DNA from 2 places in the Clostridium nitrophenolicum genome. Region 1 is predicted to be linked to the other one. Evidence: a T-box and tRNA genes for the amino acid it is inferred to sense, from the RefSeq annotation. Region 1 holds a T-box; the other holds one or more tRNA genes.

Region 1 (10,782 bases):
ACATAATTTTCTACCTGAGCAGTTCTTTATCAATGAGTTAACTGCGCTTTCAGCTACATCAACAAAGGAGAACTTTTCAAGTATATCTATATTTCCGATATCTTCTTTGTGTACGTCTGCATTATCACCAAAGAATCTAAGCATTTCTTTTGGATTAACCCTATCCATACGTCCAACAGTTAGGAATAATCTAACATAGCTTGATTCTCCACCTATACGATCTTCTGTATAATCAAAGCTTATTTCCTTGCCGTAAACTATATTCATTAAAGCTGCAGCTACATCAACAAGATTAAATTCCTCATCAAGTTCTGCGGCTAAAGGAACAAACTTCTTATAATCCTCTTGCTCTAGAGTTTCTTTTACTCTATTTAATATATTTTTATATTTTGAATGGAATATATCATCAATTGATGGTATTTCTTTTCTCTTTATTTTACTTTTTGTAACCTTTTCTATTTGCTTAAGAGTCATATATTCTCTAGCAGTAACAAGAGTATATGCTATTCCTTCTCTATTAGCTCTTCCTGTTCTACCAATTCTATGTACATATGATTCTATATCTTGTGGTAATTCATAGTTGATAACATGTGATACATTCTCAACATCAATACCTCTTGCTGCAACATCTGTTGCCACAAGGAATTCTAGATTTCCTTCTTTAAACTTTCTAAGTGTATTCATTCTTTGATTCTGGCTCATATCTCCATGCATACCTTCTACATTGTATCCTCTAGCTTGCATGGATTCTACTAATTCATCTACACCTCTTTTAGTCTTACAGAAAATAATTGCTGTAGTAGGCTCATCTACATCAAGAATTCTGCATAAAGATTCAAATCTATCTTTTTGCTTAATTTCATAGTAGTACTGATTAATAGTAGATACTGTCATTGCATTTTTCACTATTGATATATGTTTAGCATCAGACTTCATATATCTTTTTGCTAGTTTTTTAATTTCATTAGGCATAGTAGCTGAAAATAGTAATGTCTGTCTATCACTTTCACACTCTTGTATAATACTTTCTATATCATCAATAAAGCCCATGTTAAGCATTTCGTCAGCCTCATCAAGCACAAGGAATTTAACACCACTTAAATCAATTACATTTCTTCTTATAAGATCTAAAACTCTACCAGGAGTACCAACCACCATATCTATTCCTTTTCTTAGAGCTTTAATCTGTCTTTCAATAGGTTGACCGCCATAAACAGGTAAAAGCTTTATTCTAGAATATTTAGACACACGCACTAATTCATCATTTACCTGTATAGCTAATTCTCTTGTAGGAGTTAATATGATACTTGATATTTTTCCTTGTGATCCATTAAATTTACTCAAAACTGGCGCACCAAAAGCAAGTGTTTTTCCCGTACCAGTTTGAGCCTGGCCAATAACGTCAAAACCTTCTAAAATAACAGGTATAACTTCAGCCTGTATATTAGAAGGCTCTTCAAATCCCATGCCATCAATGGCTTTAAGTATATCACTATTAAGTCCTAAATCACTAAACTTCATTTCTTTCATTTACATTCCTTCTTTCCGTATAAATCAATTCATTATAATATAATCTCCTTATATTATCAAGTGTTAATTTGACAATATAAAAAAATACTGTAAATACTGAGGTTAGAAATCTTTTTAATATACTTTTTTATATTTTGCCCAAAATATAAGAAAGTATTAAAATTTTACATTTAATACAAAGCGAAAGAGCACCTATAAATCAAGGCACTCTTTTAAAATAAATTAATTTATTTTACTGTTATAATTTTTAACGAACACTGGCTATTAAAACTGCTGCTCTATAATTAAAAGCATCACCGGCAACATTTAACCAGTCTCCAATTAAATTTTCATGAGTAGCTTCTAATGTAACAGAATCAACCTTTCTAGGATTTTTAAAAATTTTTTCTGCTTCTTGTTGTGTTGCTAATGCAGATGCTGTATCTCCTAATAAAACAATAAAATTCCCACATATATTTAAATTAGTAACTAACTGGCTTTGCTCCTCTTTTTTCTTCTTGTCTTTTATCTGATCTAAGCTTGCCTCTTTTTCTTCAGCTAAAAGCAGTAAGCCATCGCCTAAAAAAGTTAACTGAGCTCCAAGTATATTTAACTGTTCTGAATCCATAGTAAACTATCCCTCCTCCCTTGTATATAGCTTTTTCTTTACTATATTCCATAGAGAAGAGTTTAGTCCCTATATTTTGTCCAAATATAACCCATAAAGTTATACTTATTACTTTAATATCTCTACTTTTCCTGTTTTCAAATGATATTTAGCTGTAATTACTTTAACCTTTCTCTCCTCTACAAAGCGACTAATTATGGAACTTTCTAAAATTCTTTTAGCAGATTGTCTTGCATTTTCATATTCAACTTTTGAGGCAATTTCATCTACATCATCATTAGTGTTAGAAGATTTTATTGATTTTACAGTAGGTATAATTTTATCCATAATTGTCCTTATATTTTGTGAAGTTTCAGTTCCATCTACTGCGCATCTAACTGCACCACAGTTTTCATGACCTAATACAAGAATCAATGGTATCTTAAATTGATCTACTGCATATTCAATGCTGCCAAGTACAACACTATCAACTACATTTCCAGCATTGCGTACAACAAAAATATCTCCTAACCCCTGATCAAATATTACTTCTGGAGCAACTCTTGAATCGGCACAAGTAAGCACCACCGTCATTGGTCTTTGTGGGTCTGTAGAAAGCCTTAAGCGGATCTCTTCTGAAAAATCTTTTTTTAAAAACCTCCCAGCTACGAATCTTTTATTTCCTTCTATTAGGGCTTTCTCCGCTTCATCTGGTAAAACTCCTAAATTATATTTATTCTCATCATATTTGTATAATAATTCATCTGTCATAAAGAAAACCCTCCCCATATTGAACCTAAACAAAGTACTTTCTTTCATAATTAATCTATATTTTATCATTATATCGAAAAAAAATAAAGTTTAATCATACGCAAAACCAAATGTTTTAATATTCAGTTAATTAGTTATTTTATTTATTCCAATAAACTCCCAATTGTGTATTTATATTCTTGTTGTTCTAAAAATAAAATCATGGTACTTATATGGATAGAAGATTATATCAACAATATTAACCTTATATAAAAGGAGATAATTATGTTTAGACACACTCAAGCTAAGACTCTATGTAAAGTCTTTATATTTTCCTTAATAGTTTTAATTATTATTTTTATTTCTCAATCCTCTAAAGGCGTTTTTAGTAGTACTAGCTCTCAGTCTAGTATAAAAATCAACAATTACGATGAATACTATAATGCTATAAAAAAAGCTATGCTCAGCTATGATAGCAGTTTAACTCTTAGAATAAGCCATTACGATAAAAATGTGTATAATTTAGATTCATTTAAAAAAGTCCTAAAGGATAATCCTGAACTTCAAGGTGTTTGTACAGAAGCAAAAATTTCTGTACAACCATCTATACCCTTTAAGGTAAAGATTGATTTTAAATACAGTGATAGTACAGAAACTCTGAAAAATAAGGAAAAGGCAGTTCAACAAAAAGTTCAAGAAATTGTGGGAAAGATAATTAAACCGGATATGAAAGATTATGAAAAAGAAGTAGTTCTCCATGATTATTTAGTAAACAACACTAAATATGATAAAAGATTTTTCACCAAAAACATGCCAAATGATTCTAACACCGCTTATGGTGTATTGATTAATGGCATTGGAGCTTGTCAAGGATATTCAGAAGCAATGTACATGCTTTTAAAAGCTGTCGGTATTGAATCCACTGTGATATCAGGAGATGCTAATGACGGCAAAAGTTGGGTGGCTCATGCTTGGAATATTGTTAAAATAGGAGGACAGTATTATCATTTAGATACAACCTGGGATGACCCTGTAACTGAAGACGGGTCTAACGATTCAAGATATACTTATTTCAATCTTACAGATGATCAGATAAATAAAAATCATAAATGGAACAAAAGCGAGTATCCTCAATGTTTTAGTACAACCTATAATTTTCAAAATTTAAATATTGCTGAAAAAGATAAAAATGGGAACGTGATAATACCAATAAAAAGCTACAGCGATTTCCATAAATCTATAAAAACTTCTCTTACCAACGGTGATTCTGTATTAAGTCTTAGAGTCTTAAATTACGACGCCAATGTATATGATGTAGCTTCAGCAGTAAATAAAGCTTATAACTCATTGTCAAAAGGAGGAAGTTATAGTTGGACATACTATACCGATGAATTAAACAACTCTGAATATATAACTATAACTTTCAAATAGATATTGACAAAAACAAATAAAAAAGGTATAAATGTTACTGTCTATACTAATGGTATTGAGACCAATATACTCCAGTATATGAACCATATTATAAGCTTAAAATATTATTACTACAATAAAAAGAGGGGGGCTAAAATGAAAACATTTCAGACTCTTATTAACGAAACTTTAGAAGCTGAGGATTTAGAAGAATTAGAAGCAGCAGCAGACTTATTTCAATTTGGTGTTGAAAAAGGATACTACAATAAGAGGCAAGCAGTTGAATTTAACAATACCTATTGGAAAGTAAAAAATAGGTGCTTAGCTTTTGAAGTGGGCAATGAAGTAAAAGCAAATAAATTAGATATTATTACTATAGTTTCCAATGCTCCAAATGATATAAAGGATAATAAATCTGAGCTTCTTAACTATGTAAACGGACGCTTAAAAGCTTTAAAAGGTAAAATAAGTGGTATTAAGTAATTTATATGCTGCTACTAACATATAACAACGAAATAACCTCTAATTTAATATTTAATTAAATTAGAGGTTATTTCAATTCATTATACATTATATTTTATATTCCTAGTTAGCTTACCATCAAACTTTTTGTTGTCCTACCTATTTTCACATCAATATATCTACCTTCTATTTGATTTTTGCTCCATTTTACTTCATCAATTTTTATAATTAATTCGCAACAGCTGTTCTCTAATTTTTTTATAGCATATTTTTCTGCATTATAATTTTTTTGCAGCTCATCTAAATATTCTCGTAAATTATCATGTTCTTTCATTAATTTAGAATATCTACTTTTTGGAGCATTATTAATACTTTCATACATTTTCTTTTTGCAAATCTCAATTTCTTTTTGGGATTTGTCAATTTCACTTTCTATTTTCTCAATTCTTATCGTACATTTATCAATACAATCCTTCATTGCATCTAAGCTGCTAATATATACATCCATTATTTTTTCTAACTTTCTAACTGAGTTGTATAGATAGTCTTGAGTTTTATTTTGCTTTAAAAAAATGTTCATACTATCTCCCCCTCTATAATTAATAATATTCACATGATTATTGTATTTTTTTTAACATTTTTTATATAATACTCTTTAATTCAATTGTATATTTTATAACAATAACATCTATCTAAAATAATACATTTGTATTCTTTTCATGTACGTATATTCTGTATTTCCCCTAATAACTTACTTATATTTCTATTTTAGCTCTTACGTATTGTTAAAATACCTCACATCTTTATTATACAACATTTTCTAATAATTGCAATATCTTTATAAACTTTGTTAAAAAATTATTTAATTATTATTTGTTTTAATTCATGAATACTACCTTTTAATAAAGTTGAAAATTACGGTACTTTCTCATAATATAAATACAAAAGTTTTAACCTTCTAAATTTAGAAGGTTATATTCGGCAAATTATGCTCTTAAAAATATTTATGCTTCTTTTAATACTTTAACAAACTTTCGCTTTCCTACTTGAATTATGTCTTCATTTTTCAGAGAGGTATTCTCAAAATCTGAAACTTTTTCTCCATTTACCTTTATTCCTCCTTGAAGCATTAATCTCTTTGCCTCGCTCTTCGAAGGTGCAAGCTTTGATTTAGTAATAATATCTATTATACGTTCACCCTCCACTATATCTACACTAGGTATATCTTCAGGAATCTCATTATTTTGAAAAACACTTTTAAAATGAGCTTCTGCTGCTGATGCTGCTTTATCACCATGATATAATATTACAATTTCCTTTGCCAATCTCATCTTAACATCCCTTGGGTTATCCCCATTAGTTCCGAGCATAGCTTTTATTTTATCAATTTCATCTGGATGTATATCAGTAGCTAATTCAAAGTATTTTATTATTAATTCATCAGGAATTTGCATAACTTTAGTGTAAATTTCTTCTGCACTTTCGTTTATTCCAATGTAATTTCCAAGGCTTTTACTCATTTTTTCTTTGCCATCTATTCCTTCCAATATTGGCATAAACATAGCTATTTGACTTTCTTGATTGTATTCTTTTTGCATAGTTCTTCCCATTAAAATATTGAATCTTTGATCAGTTCCTCCTAATTCAATATCCGCCTTTAATTCTATTGAATCATAAGCTTGCATTAAAGGATAAAAGAATTCATGTATTCCAATACTAATTTGATTGTTAAATCTATTTTTAAAATCTTCTCTTTCAAGCATTCTTGCTACTGTTAGTTTTGAAGCAAGTTCAATTACATCTCTAAAATTCAGCTTTCCTAACCATTCACTATTAAATCTTACTTCAGTTTTTTCTCTGTCTAAAACTTTGAATATTTGTTTTTCATAAGTCTTAGCATTTTCAATTACTTGTTTTTTAGTTAATTGCTTTCTTGCCTTAGACTTTCCTGTAGGATCACCTATCATTCCTGTAAAGTCTCCTATTATTATAACTGCCTTGTGACCCAAATCTTGAAGCTGTTTAATTTTTCTTAAAACTACTGCATGCCCAAGATGTATATCTGGCGCACTTGGGTCAAGCCCTAATTTGACTACTAAAGGCTTATTTTCTTTTTGTGATTTAATTAATTTTTGTTCTAATTCCTCAACATTAATTATCTCAGCAGCCCCTTTTTGTATAATTTTAATTTGTTCTTTAACATTCATCATATAAACTCCTCCTTTATTTAAATTGATGATATATAAATTTTCAAAGAAAATATATTTAAAAATAAAAAAACTCTCATCCTTATAAATATATAAGGACGAGAGTGTATTCCCGTGGTACCACCTTTATTTATTAATACCTTACAGTATTAACCTTTTCGAGTACAATGCAATAATAAAATTACAAGATACTCTATCCTTTTAACGGTGGAAAGGGTCCGTCAGCAGCCTACTTCTTTCAAAAATGAAAGGTTTGGTGTGATGCTCAGAGATGTATTCAGAATACTTTTCTTTGCTCCCTCTCAGCGCTAGGAACTCTCTGTAAAAGACATATATATCTTACTTCTTCTCTTCGTAGCTTTTAATAATTTAGTTTTAAATATTCTACCATAATTATACACTAAAATCAATAGTTTAAAATATAATTATAAGTTATCATTAGTATATATTATATGATATACAATTATTCATCTATGAAAGATATGATATTAAACTTATGAATATATATCGGAAAACTCAATACTTACTTTCTCATTTAAATTATACTCTAAAGCTGACGTGCTGCTAGAATAATCTTTACAAAATTCTGTTGCAGGCAGCTCTATAATAAATTCACTTCCGAATCCTTCTTCACTTATTAGTGTAATGTTTCCTTCGTGAAGCTCAATAAGAGACTTTACTAATCCTAATCCAATACCACTTCCCTCTCTATTTCGAGTAAAGGACTTATCCACTTGTTTAAATCTATCAAATACAAAAGGCTGTTGATCCTTTGAAATCCCTATTCCATTATCCTTTATAGATATGATTACAGCGTTTTTTCTATCAAAAACATTAACAAATATTGTTCCATTTTCTCTTCCAAACTTAACTGCATTCGATAGGAGATTTAAAATAACCTTTTCTATTGCTTCTGGATCAAAATCTAAATATTTCTCCTCAACTTCTGTATCAAATATCAATATCATGTCCTTTGATTCTATATATGAAGAAACGGATAATGAAATATCTTCAACAGCAGAAACAATATTACTATAAGATAAATTCAACTTCAAAAATCCGGAACTAATTTTCGTTGAATCAATTATATTATTTGTTAGTCTTGATAGCCTATGACAATTTTGTTTTATTATAAAATTATACTTTTCTATAGTTTCATCTTTAAACTTTATATCCATAACTTGTAAAGCGCTATATATTACATTTAAGGGAGTTCTGAACTCATGGGATAGGTTTGCAAAAAACTCTGTTCTAAGCCTTTCATTTTCACGAGCTTCATTTAATAATCTAGCAGTTTTCTCAGCTTTTTTTCTTTCAGAAACATCATATATAACTGTTATAAACAGGTTCTCCTCTTTAATCATAATTGAGCAACTTTTTAACTCAACATCAATAATTCTGCCATCTAATGTGGTTAATCTATATTCAACAAAATCAAAACTATTTTTGACTCCCCTTCTTTGTCTATTTAATCTATCATTTAAATCTTCTAAGTGTTCTTCATACGTCAAATCAGCCGGTGATTTCCCTACTAGTTCTTTTTGATTTTCTGCTCCAAATAGTACAACAGCTGCGTTATTAGCAAAAATTATTCTGTCACCAGTTCTCAATATAACTGCGTCAGGCAAAAACTCTAAGAGTCTCTTATACATATCTTTGCTAATCTCAAGCTCCTTCTTTATTTCTTCTAACCTAAATTTTTCTTCATTTAGCTTATTAATTGCCTTTTCTAAATCAAAAGCTTTTAATTTTAACTCCGAATTTCTCATATTTAGTTTACGAAATAACATATCAAAAGGAGTATTCAATACTTCTGCTACTAGAGCTTTGTATAAAAAATAATATGATATAAACTTTAAGATATGCCCTATTAAACTAAAATCATTATAAACAGAGTTGGTATAAATAGCTACGAATCTTATTAGTATTGTTGTAAGTACATATATAATCATATAAATGGTAATTTTAGCACTAAAATAATTTTTACTTTTTATCAATAGATAAATAAATACTATCATACTAAAAATAATTATATATTCACACTTATTTTCAAACCTAGTTAGTCCTGAACCATATACAAAAAAATCTGGTAGTAAATTTGTATTAACAATTATATATATCAGAAAAATAGAGCTTAATGCATAACAGTAAAATACTAAATAAGGTTTTATTTTTTTATGTAAAAATATAAATGATATAATAAGTGAAAAGCCTTCCATAAGTCTATATATTATATTAAACTGTACAGATATGTTGATTGAATCTTTTGAGCTGCTAACTATACCGGCAAAAGCTGCACCATGAAGGAAGTTAAAAGAAGAGGCAAAACCATACATAATACCTAAATAGGTAAAATAATTGTTACAAGATATTCTATAGGTGTTAACGGCAATAATGCTTAACCCAAAGCAAATAGCTGTATTCAGCGTTTCTATAGTACTATGAAAAAAGATATAATTTTTCATTTCTGCATAAAGAATGAATAACACAGTGCTAATAAAAATTATGACTTTATGAAAATTTAGTTTCCTTATAGGTTTAGTTGAATCAAAAATATTAAAAATATTAAAAATATTAAAAGATTTTCTCGAAGCTGATTCCATAATACACCTCCTGAATACATTTTTACTATAATATTCTACAAAATACAAAAAAAACCTGCCAAATTTTCAAACTATTCCAAAATTTTCTCCAAATCAATACTAATTTGTGAAAAATATAACACTTATCTTAACATTTTGTAATCATCAAAAATCAAACTATAAACAGCGTAATCATTAACTATGTATTCACCTTCTATTACTTCCATACCTTTACCCTCTATTTTATGTATCGTATATATTACCATCTAAGTTTATCAATAAATTCATACTTACTAAATAGAAAAGATATGCAGTATATTTTCTATCTCTGCATATCTTTCCATAAGGAGAATATTAATATAAAAATATTAGTAATATCATAATTATTCTTCATCTTCAGCTAAATGATAAGGGTGCGTTGCAATTACAACATTTTCGTTTCTTAACAAAGTTTCTCTAATAAAAAAGCTAGTATGATTGTGCAGGATTTCTCCCCACCATTCGTGAACTATAAATTCAGGCAGCACAACTGTTATTTTTTCATTTTCTCCTGCTGCTTCTACTATATCACTTATATACTTGATTAATGGTGTAACTACAGCTCTGTATGGTGAGTACTTTGAAACTAAAAGTATATCTGTATTCAATTCCTTCCACCTAGTTTGCAGCTTCTCCATTCCTTCTTTGTTTGTAGAGACGTTTAAAGCTATCACATCTGGTGTAATACTCCTTGCATATTGGAGTGCATTTAACGCTCCCTTATTTAAACTTTCTATAGGAACAATCATTATATGAGTAAACTTTCTGTCTAATTGAGATTTTATTAATTCGTCACGATTAGCCCTCAAAAAATCTGCCACACGATTATAATGTCTCTTAATCCTCGTCATGCCAAGGACAATTAAAGGAATAAGTATTGCAACTATCCAGGCACCTTCAGCAAATTTTTCAAAAGTAATTATCAGTGTTGTAATAATTGTTATAAATGCACCAAAGCCATTAATAAATGCACGCTTTTTCCATCCTGGTTCTTTTACACTTTTCCAGTGAATAACCATACCTGTTTGTGCTAATGTAAAGGATAGGAAAACACCAACTGAGTATAGTGGTATTAATCTATGCGTTGTGGCATTAAATATAATAACAAGTACACATGCTACGAAAGATAGTGCCACTATTCCTGTAGAAAAGCTTAGTCTTTTTCCTCTTATAGTAAATTGTCTAGGAGCAAAACCATCCTTTCCTACTACATACA
Region 2 (10,782 bases), 850 kb from region 1:
TTACAATTATTATAAAATTTTTACAAAGTTAATTATTTACAATATCCTGCATTTTAAACATCTTATTGGAAAACTAACTAAAAATTTAACTTTAAAAGAGGAAGCATTTAGCTTCCTCTTTTCTAAAATTCAGGTTCTATTAAACCATAATTTCCATCTTTTCTCTTATAAACTACATTCACTTCTCCATCATCATCATTCTTATATACGAAAAAGTTATGTCCTAAAAGCTCCATTTGAAGTACTGCTTCTTCTGCTGACATAGGCTTAATTGCAAATCTTTTAGTCTTTACTATTTTGCTTTCTTCTGACGGTTCCTCTGGATTAAAATCAGGTATATACTGGAATCTTAGCGACTCCATATGATTTCTTCTTTGAAGTTTTGTCTTCTGTTTTCTTATTTGCCCTTCTAATTTATCTACAACTATATCTATAGATGCATACATATCATCATGTGCTTCCTCTGCTCTGAATAATATTCCTCCAACAGAGATAGTCACCTCCATGATTTGTCTATTTTTTTCTACGCTTAATGTAGCGTGTGCTTCTACATCAGGGTTGAAATACTTCTCTAGTTTTGACATCTTTTTCTCCACTGTATTTCTTAAAGCCTCAGTTACCTCAATATTTTTTCCACTTACTGTTATCCTCATATTTCCAGCCCCTTCCTTATCTTTATGAATAACTCTACTGCTTAAAATTTATACCAAAAATATATTTTTATGGATATAGATTAAACTTTTGTTAACTCTATTTTAATACTATTTGAGGAAAATTACAATAGAATTATTGCGAATTCACATAATATTACACAAAATATTAATATTATTAATTAATATTACTTATCCTTCATTTTTTCTTTACACTAGTATTATGTTCAAAAGTCAAAAAAAAATTAAAGTTCTTAATCCATTAAGATTAAGAACTTTATTATTAAGTCAGTTGACCTGGTCTTTGACCCCACACTCGCCTGCTGGAGCTTTTGCTACCCAGAATTACCCTCTCACTACTTACCCTCTCGTTTTTAACGGCAGGACTTACTTCTAAGCCGCACCATGCTCATTAAACATTTTTATTCAACTTACGTGGATCGTTTCGCCTGCGACTGGCATCGACTTTCAACCACAAACCTAACTCAATATAATAATTATACCTTACTTTTAGCTCCAGTCAATACAGTAATTTCTTCCGCTCCATTTTTTATAAGTTCATAAGCACAATAGAACGTTGTAGCTCCAGTTGTTATGACATCATCAATTATTAAAATTCTTTTATTCTTTATATTAATTTTATCAATAAACTTAAAACATTCCTGCATATTTTCCCATCTCTCATCATGATTTAGTCCTATTTGGTCTTCTGTTTGATGTATCTTTTTCAAACAATCAATCACAGGTATATTCAAGTTATCACTTACTATTTTAGCTAGATATCTACTTTGATTATATCCTCTCTTTTTCATAGCACTTTTATTCATAGGAATATATGCTATGAAATCAAATTTTAAGTTTTTTCTTTTAACTAGATCTATCATATAATTAGCTATAGTTTCTCCTGCTCTAAAATTACTTTTATATTTAAGTTTTAGGATCAATTCCATCATTGCCCCTGAGTAGTATGATACACTATAACTTGTAATTTTTATATTATTAAATTTTATATCAAAAGGATCATTACAGAATTTTATTCTCTTTTCACAGTCTGCACATATGTAATTGCAATTGTACAGTTCCTTTTCACATAAAATACATTTCTCATCACCATCATATACTACTTGAAGTACACAATCCCACATAAACTTTAAAATCTTAACAATCCCATTTCCCATGCCTCTTTATTGAAATTCCTTGTTATATCTTTTGCTCTCTCCATGTCTTCTGTTTCTTCATTAGCTAAAAATATAACTTCTCCTTTCGAATCTTTCTCCCCTCGTCCTACGCTTCCACAAAAATATATTAATCTTTTATAATTAAACTCAGGATCATTAGCGAAGTATACCATAACATTTGAATCATTTATGTTACAAAAGGTTTGCTCGAAATCATTTGTAATAAGCACCGTCTTTTTCATTTTTGAGAGGTTTGTAATTAATTTTTTATTTGATTTATCTTTTGCAAAACATATTATATTTCTATTTAGATTTCGACAATAATTATTTATATAAGAATACACATTCTCTAATTTTTCTTCATCAGGTACGCATATAACAACTCTTTTATCACAATCTAGAAACCATTTTAGGTATTCATATACTACAAATGGTATATCCTTATTTATGTTTATTCTTGTTAATATCGTCCTTGGTTCCACCATTGGACTTCTATTATCTTTTACGGGTAAAATTATTTCTCTTTCATTTTTTAATACACTCTCTATTGAATAAGCTATAAATTTAGTATCCTCTTTAGATATTCTAGATACCAAATTCAGTATTTCATACTTATTATAAGTTGGGAAGCTTCTTATATCATCATAAATAATCAAGTCAAATTTTTCATCTATAGTTGAAGCATTTATAAAATTACATACCTTTAATCTTGAATTTAACCTTGCTTTTGATTTTCTTATATAGGCATAGTCCCTAAAATCTGTACGTCTTTTTATTAATTCTAATATATTAATGCTTCCTGGCTCTTCATTTGTAATATAAATTACATTTTTCCCTCTTCTAACATAATCTTGTATTGTTTTAAGAAATATCTCTGATGAATTGTAAGGAAGTGATATTACATTTAAGAAGCGTTCATATCCTCTACTCCAGTTCAATATCAAATCCCCAATTTTTTCTTTCTCATCATATAGATTCTTCCTCTTTAACAAGAACATTTACTTCACTCTCCATTATATCCATTATTCTAAATTTTAATAGTGAATATCTTTCAAAACTTTTATTATTATTTATCATAAATTGCATAGCTTTCATATCTCCTACTAAAACAACAAGTTGTTTAGCTCTTGTGATAGCAGTATAAAGTAAATTTCTGTTCATTAATAAAGGTGGTCCCATAAACATAGGTATGATAACCACTGGAAATTCACTTCCCTGACTTTTATGTATTGTTATAGCATAAGCTAAATCAATCTCGTCTAAATATATACTATCATATATAACTTTTCTTTCATCATCGAATACTACTGTTATTGTATCTTTTTCTTCATCTATATCATCTATATAACCAACATCACCATTAAATATTCCTAAGCCTTCATTCTCACCTTCTCCTGCAACTCTAACCCATTTTAGTGAGTAATTATTCTTAGTCTGCATTATCTTATCCCCAACTCTAAATACTACATCTTTAAATTCCTTTTCTTTTTTATTTTCATCTTTTTTGTTTAAAATATCCTGAAGTTTTTTATTTAAGTTAGATATTCCTAATACACCCTTTCTCATAGGCGATAATATCTGAATATGATGCATTTTATTCCATATTTTATTAAAATTAGGTAATCTTTTATCTATAAGCTCTATTACAGTGTCACAAATTTTGTTTGGTTCTTCGCATTTTATAAAATAAAAGTCCTTATCTTTTTTATTAATAGCAGGCGTTTCTCCTGCATTAATTTTATGAGCGTTTACAACTATCATGCTTTCTTGAGATTGCCTAAATATATCTTTAAGTCTTACAACCTTTATGCATTTACTTTCTATTAGATCTCTAAGTACATTTCCTGGTCCAACAGAAGGAAGCTGATCAACATCTCCTACAATTATAAGTCTAGTTCCAAGGGATACAGCTTTTAGTAGATTATGCATAAGCGTAATATCTATCATAGATGCCTCATCAATAATTATAACGTCACATTCTAATGGAGCATCCTCACCTCTTGTGAAAAGTAAATCATCATCACCCTCACTTACTCCCATTTCTAAAAGCCTATGTATAGTCTTAGCTTCCCTTCCTGTAGCCTCAGCCATTCTTTTTGCTGCCCTTCCTGTAGGCGCACCCATAAACACCTTTAAGCTTGCTTTTTCAAATATTTCAGTTATGCAGTTTATTATAGTGGTCTTACCAGTACCTGGGCCTCCTGTTATTATCTCTATCCCATTTTTTATAGCCCCACGTATAGCTTCTTTTTGCGAAGTCGCAAATTCTATATCCTTATTCCTTTCAAACTCTTCTATTTCCTTATCTATTTCTACTCCTATATCATCATACTTACTTAGAGCTAAAGTAAGTATTTTTTTAGTAACACCAAGTTCACAATAATAGTAAGGTAACGAAAACACACACATTTCATCTTTCATCTTTTCTAACTTTATTTTTCCATTTACAGAACTTTCATATATATTTTCCTCAAGCTCATCTTTTGAGACACCAAGTGTGTCTATCCCTTCTTTGATTAACTTTTCCATAGGCATATATGTGTTTCCTAAGCTACAAAATTGACTTACCAAATATCTTATTCCACTTTGTATTCTGAAAGGAGAATTTGCTTCTACCCCCAAACTTCTTGCTATTTTGTCTGCTGTTTTAAATCCTATACCAGATATTTCTTCCGTTAAAATATATGGATTTTCTCTTACAAATTTTATAGAGTCTCCACCAAATCTTTTATGTATTTTTACACATTGATTAGGAGTAACGCCATAAGTCTGCAGAAAAACCATTATATTTCTTACTTCATGCTGCTTGGAATAGGATTCATTAATCAATGCTATTTTCTTTTCCCCAATTCCCTCTATTTCTTTAAGTCTCTCTATATTATTATCTAATATATTTAAAGTTTCTTCCTCAAACTTCTCTACAATTTTTTTAGCCGTTACAGGTCCTATTCCAGCTATTATTCCTGATGATAAATATCTTTCTATGCCTACAATTGAGCTTGGCATTATTTCTTCACATAACTGTACTTTAAATTGTTGACCAAATTGAGGATGTAAAACCCATTCACCTATAATTTTCAAATTTTGACCTTCAGCTATGTAGGGTATGCAGCCTACTATGGTTATTCTTTCATTTCCTTCTTTAACCTTTGCAACTACATACCCATTTTCTTCATTTTGAAAAATTATATCTTCTACAATCCCCTGTATTTCTTGCATAAAACCTCTCCTAATTTGCTTTTTATTATAATTATAGCACATGATATTAATTTTTATAAAAAAAGCTCCTATGCTGCAAACATAAGAGCTTTTTTATCTTTAATAATTATTTATTACATAAAACTTTTAATTTCTTCAACTTTACTTAAACCTTCCCATGGAACATTTACATCAGTTCTTCCAAAATGTCCATAAGCAGCTACCTGTCTGTACATTGGTTTTTTCAAATCTAAATCTCTTATAATAGCAGCAGGTCTTAAGTCAAATACCTTGTTAACTATTTCAACAATCTTATCTTCTGCTATTTTTCCTGTTCCAAATGTGTCGACTGTTATAGATACAGGTTTTGCAACACCTATAGCGTAAGCAAGTTGTATCTCTAATTTGTCAGCAACTCCTGCAGCAACAAGGTTTTTAGCAACCCATCTAGCAGCATATGCAGCAGATCTATCAACCTTAGTTGGATCCTTTCCTGAGAAAGCACCACCACCATGTCTTCCATATCCACCATAAGTATCAACAATGATCTTTCTTCCTGTTAAGCCTGAGTCTCCTTGTGGTCCTCCCACAACGAATCTTCCTGTTGGGTTTATAAAGTACTTAGTAGCTTCATCTAATAAATTAGCTGGAATAACAGGCTTTATTACATGTTCAATCATATCTTTTTCTATTTGCTCACGTGTTATTTCTGGATCATGTTGAGTTGAAATTACAATCGCATCTACTCTAACAGGCTTATCATCTTCATACTCAACAGTAACCTGTGTTTTTCCATCTGGTCTTAAGTAACCTAATGTTCCATTTTTTCTAACTTCAGCTAATCTTCTTGAAAGTTTATGAGATAAGCTTATTGGCATAGGCATATACTCAGCTGTCTCATTTGTTGCAAAACCAAACATCATTCCTTGGTCTCCTGCACCTATTGCCTCCATCTTATCCATTTGGCCCATCTTAGATTCAAGAGCCTCATCTACTCCCATAGCTATATCTGATGATTGTTCATCTATTGAAGTCATTACTGCACATGTATCACAGTCAAAGCCAAATTTAGCTCGTGTATAGCCTATCTCTTCTATAGTTTTTCTAACTAGTTTAGGAATATCTACATAACAATTAGTTGATATTTCTCCCATAACCATAACCATACCTGTTGTAACCGCAGTTTCGCAAGCTACTCTACCATTTGGATCTTGTTCTAGTATTGAATCAAGAATAGCATCGGAAATTTGATCACATATCTTATCTGGATGTCCTTCTGTAACTGATTCGGACGTAAAAAGTCTTCTCATAATCTTATCCCTCCGTTTTATAAAAAAATAAAACCTCTTCAATAAGAAGAGGTTAAATTACTTAACTACTCTCTTATCTCGCAGACTCATACTGCAGGAATTGGCACCTTAGCTATAAGCCGGTTGCCGGGTTTCATCGGGCCCTTTCCCTCCACCTCTCTTGATAAGAGTTTATGTATTTAATTACATTCGTTTATGATATTAACATAGTTAAAACATGCTGTCAATATAAAATCCATAATAAAGCTTATATATTTTATGACATTTGAAGTATTTTTATTATATAAATAATGTTATGTGATAAATGTTGTTAAAATATCCTATCACTACCTATATTGTATCATAAAAATATATAAAAATAAAACACTCCTATGAGTGTTTTATTTATGGTGGAGGAAGATGGATTCGAACCATCGAAGTCACTGACAACAGATTTACAGTCTGCCCCCTTTGGCCACTCGGGAATTCCTCCGCATTTGGTGCTGGTTGCAAGAATCGAACTCGCGACCTACTGATTACAAGTCAGTTGCTCTACCTGCTGAGCTAAACCAGCGTATATTTATTTTTATGGTGGGCACAACAGGGCTCGAACCTGTGACCCTCTGCTTGTAAGGCAGATGCTCTCCCAGCTGAGCTATGCGCCCACATTATGGTGGAGGAAGATGGATTCGAACCATCGAAGTCACTGACAACAGATTTACAGTCTGCCCCCTTTGGCCACTCGGGAATTCCTCCATATTTGGTGCTGGTTGCAAGAATCGAACTCGCGACCTACTGATTACAAGTCAGTTGCTCTACCTGCTGAGCTAAACCAGCATACCTTTCCTTGAAGTTTTTAACCGCTTCAACATGGATTAGTATACATTGTTATTATGTTATTTTCAAACGCAATTATAGATGTTTATATCAATTTAACAGTATAATACTCTATATTTTTACGTTTTTCTCTTTATTGCTCTATAATTCAAACATAAATTCTGGTCATGTAATTATATATAATTAAATATTACTTTCTACTCTCTTGTTTCTTACTGCTCTACAACTTCCATATTAATGAATTTCTCTGCTACCAATTTAACCTTTTCATAGTCTTTATCAGATAACCTACTTTTAAGTAATTTTATAGTGTTTTTTATATCTTCATCACTACCATTTTGAAGATATGTATTGATTTTTTCGTAATCTACAGCTGACAACTTTGCTGCCACAGATAGCAGTTTTTCCTTATCAGACAATGTAAGCTTATCCTTTATTTTCGACTTAGAAACCTTAAATACTGGAGTACTGTCACTAGAATAATTAGCAGAATCTTTTTTTACATTTTCACTGGTAGCATCTTCTGAACTAATCTTTTTAGAGCTTTCTTTATCTGCAACTTTTTTAGCCTCTACAGCTTTGTCACTTTCTTCAAAAAATACTTTTTTATCCTGTTGCATTTTTTCACTTATCTCATTCATTTTGAAACTTTTATAAGCGTCTGTTACTGCAATAGAATTTGCTTGATTGATTTCATTTTTACCTTTATTCTCATCTTTACTTGCTTCTTTTTTTATGTTGGAACCTTGTTTTATGTTGGTATTTTCTTTTAAAGTATTGTTATCGTTTATTACTTCTATTTTATCCTTATATATTTCTCCCTTTGTGCCTATTTTATCTGCAAATACCATTATTAAAACACAAACAGCCGTACACAAAATCGCTATAAAAGATAATATTGTTTTCTTCATAATATATACGCCCTCCTTGCACCTATATTATTATCTCTTTTTTTTCTTTTTTTATTCCTTTTTCTTAATATTTCTTAAGATAATTTCATATAAATTACTAAGGAGGTGTAGCTATTGAAAAGAGTGAAAGCTAACTATAAAAATCCGCTATCATACTATGATATTGCTTATTTTTTGAAAGATTATATTGATAAGAATACAATTATAGTATGTATTGGTACTGATAGATGTATAGGAGACTGCCTTGGTCCTTTAGTTGGTACATTACTTAAAGAGTCTAACTTTCCATTACCTGTATATGGCACAGTCTCAGAGCCAATACATGCTTTAAATATTGATAATAGACTAGATGAAATTAAACAGCTTCATCCTAATAATCATATAATAGGTATCGATGCCTGCTTAGGAGATTCTGATAGCATAGGAGAGATTCAAGCAAGGGATTACCCTGTTCATCCTGGGAAAGGTGTCGGTAAGTCACTACCTAATGTAGGTGAAACCTCTATAATAGGTATAGTTGATTCTAACGATAACGATGAAATATTTAATAGTACTAGTATAAGGCTAAGTTTGATTTTCAGTATGGCAAAGGTTATAAGAGATTCATTAATCCACGCTTATTATCTATATAACAATGAAATAATAGTATAAAATAAAAAGCAAAATCTAGAGATTTTGCTTTTTATTTTATACTATTATATTTATATTCATTTAGAATAATTTTCTTCGCTAATCTATTAATGTTATGTCATCACCAGTAAAGGTAACTTCCATTTTATCTAAGTATTCTAATACTTTACCTGTTCCTAGAGCCACACAAGAAACAGCCTCTTCCGCAACATATACTGGAACTTTAGTTACTTCCTGTATTAAGCTACTGAGACCATTTAATAATGCTCCTCCACCAGTCATAACTATTCCTTTATCAGCTATATCTGCTGCTAATTCTGGAGGAGTTTTCTCTAACACTGAGTGAGTTGTTTCTGCTATTGCATTTACAGTTTCTCTTAATGCTTCCCTCATTTCATCTGAGGATACAGCTATATTTTTAGGAAGTCCAGTAATTAAATCTCTTCCTCTTATCTCCATAGTAACTTTTTCTTCTCTCTCAAATGCAGATCCTATATTTATCTTTAAATCTTCTGCAGTTCTTTCTCCAATCATAAGCTTGTGCTCTTTTCTTATGTATCTCATTATTGCCTCATCGAACTTGTCTCCTGCAACCTTAATTGAAGCCCTTACAACAATTCCGCCTAAAGAAATAACCGCTACGTCAGTTGTACCTCCACCTATATCTATAACCATGTTTCCACTTGCCTTAGTTATATCAAGGCCTGCACCGATTGCAGCTGCTAAAGGCTCTTCTATTAAAAATACCTTTTTAGCACCTGCATTTTTAGCTGCATCAATTACAGCCCTTTTTTCTACTTCTGTAGCTTCACAAGGAACACAAACTACTACTCTTGGTGCTGACATTCTTTTTTTTCCACAAGCTTTAGTTATAAAATATTTTAACATTTTTTCAGTTATATCATAATCTGATATAACCCCATCCCTCAATGGACGAATCGCCACGATATTCCCTGGCGTTCTACCTATCATTTGCCACGCTTCCTCGCCTACTGCTAAAACTTTATTTTTGCTTTTATCTATAGCAACTACTGAAGGTTCTTTTAATATTACTCCTCTTCCTTTAATATAAACGAGCACCGTAGCCGTACCTAAATCAATTCCCATATCGGTTCCTATACTAAAAAACATTCCTTAATTCACTCCTACTCTTCCCCGTAAATTTATCATTTTAATGACAAATTTGTCTATTTTATTATATCTTCATATTAATTATAATCGGAATGTTTTTAACCTTCAATAGCTTTATATTTCATTTTAGTAGCTTTTCCGCCTCTTATATGTCTTTCGGCTTTATTATAGTCTAATATAATTTTAGCCTCTTCAGCAATTTGAGGATTTATTTTAGGTAACCTTTCCGTCATGTCTTTGTGTATTGTACTTTTACTTACTCCAAAGACTTTAGCTGTTTTTCTTATTGTAGCTTTTGACCCTATAATATACCTTGCAACTTCTAAAACTCTTTCTTCAATGTAATCTTTCAAAGATGGTACCTCCTTAACCCTTCTATATTTATAAATATGCTAACTTACATTTTTAAATTCATTGTATGGGCCATTTTCCGATAAACTTCTCGGAAAATGGCTAGAATGTTAATACTTTAAATATTTACTTGGATCAACAAAATCTTTTCCTTTTAAAACTGCAAAGTGTAAGTGATCACCATATTTTTCGTAAGCTGCTCTTAGTGTACTCTTACCAACTACACCTATAGCTGTACCTTTTGTTACCGTCTGTCCTTTAGTAACCTTTACTTTTGGATCTAAATTTGAATAGACAGTTTTTATACCATTTTGATGGTTTATGATAACTTCCACTCCATCTTGTGTTGCACTGTTAACTTGCTCTACTTTTCCATCAGCAACAGCAAGAACCGGTTTTCCTAATTCTGCTTTTATATCATACCCAAGGTTAGGTCTATAACTTCCTGTAGAATCCCAAAATACAGGATCTTCAGAATAAGCTCTTGCTAAACTTCCTTCTACTGGTTTTTGGAATGCTACATTCACTGAATTAGAAACTCCTTGTGATTTAGTATCATTCTTAGGTACAACTATTTCTGGCTTAGTCTCTTTCTTTACCTGTAGAG

Evidence for each region. The T-box of region 1 lies ahead of tyrS (tyrosine--tRNA ligase). A T-box ahead of a tRNA ligase gene usually reads a tRNA of that ligase, here a tRNA-Tyr.
Region 2: it has a tRNA-Tyr gene. The T-box ahead of tyrS (tyrosine--tRNA ligase) is inferred to sense a tRNA for this amino acid. The anticodon was not compared.

Annotation. Positions count from the first base shown of each region.
Region 1 is NZ_AP042469.1:917,951-928,732, reverse strand. It holds gene ACZ5N4_RS04240 (DEAD/DEAH box helicase) at 1-1,530, opposite strand, end outside; gene ACZ5N4_RS04235 (hypothetical protein) at 1,778-2,137, opposite strand; gene ACZ5N4_RS04230 (carbonic anhydrase) at 2,246-2,887, opposite strand; gene ACZ5N4_RS04225 (transglutaminase domain-containing protein) at 3,152-4,297, shown strand; gene ACZ5N4_RS04220 (hypothetical protein) at 4,433-4,759, shown strand; gene ACZ5N4_RS04215 (hypothetical protein) at 4,866-5,318, opposite strand; gene tyrS (tyrosine--tRNA ligase) at 5,743-6,948, opposite strand; T-box leader at 7,037-7,310, opposite strand; gene ACZ5N4_RS04205 (sensor histidine kinase) at 7,440-9,548, opposite strand; gene ACZ5N4_RS04200 (hypothetical protein) at 9,671-9,793, opposite strand; gene ACZ5N4_RS04195 (APC family permease) at 9,911-10,782, opposite strand, start outside.
Region 2 is NZ_AP042469.1:67,955-78,736, reverse strand. It holds gene hpf (ribosome hibernation-promoting factor, HPF/YfiA family) at 123-653, opposite strand; gene ACZ5N4_RS00430 (ComF family protein) at 1,148-1,828, opposite strand; gene ACZ5N4_RS00425 (hypothetical protein) at 1,801-2,826, opposite strand; gene recD2 (SF1B family DNA helicase RecD2) at 2,795-5,047, opposite strand; gene metK (methionine adenosyltransferase) at 5,161-6,336, opposite strand; SAM riboswitch class I at 6,407-6,506, opposite strand; tRNA gene ACZ5N4_RS00410 (tRNA-Tyr) at 6,724-6,808, opposite strand; tRNA gene ACZ5N4_RS00405 (tRNA-Thr) at 6,814-6,889, opposite strand; tRNA gene ACZ5N4_RS00400 (tRNA-Val) at 6,905-6,980, opposite strand; tRNA gene ACZ5N4_RS00395 (tRNA-Tyr) at 6,987-7,071, opposite strand; tRNA gene ACZ5N4_RS00390 (tRNA-Thr) at 7,077-7,152, opposite strand; gene ACZ5N4_RS00385 (hypothetical protein) at 7,365-8,063, opposite strand; gene yyaC (spore protease YyaC) at 8,178-8,714, shown strand; gene mreB (rod shape-determining protein) at 8,793-9,824, opposite strand; gene spoIIID (sporulation transcriptional regulator SpoIIID) at 9,923-10,177, opposite strand; gene ACZ5N4_RS00365 (peptidoglycan DD-metalloendopeptidase family protein) at 10,286-10,782, opposite strand, start outside.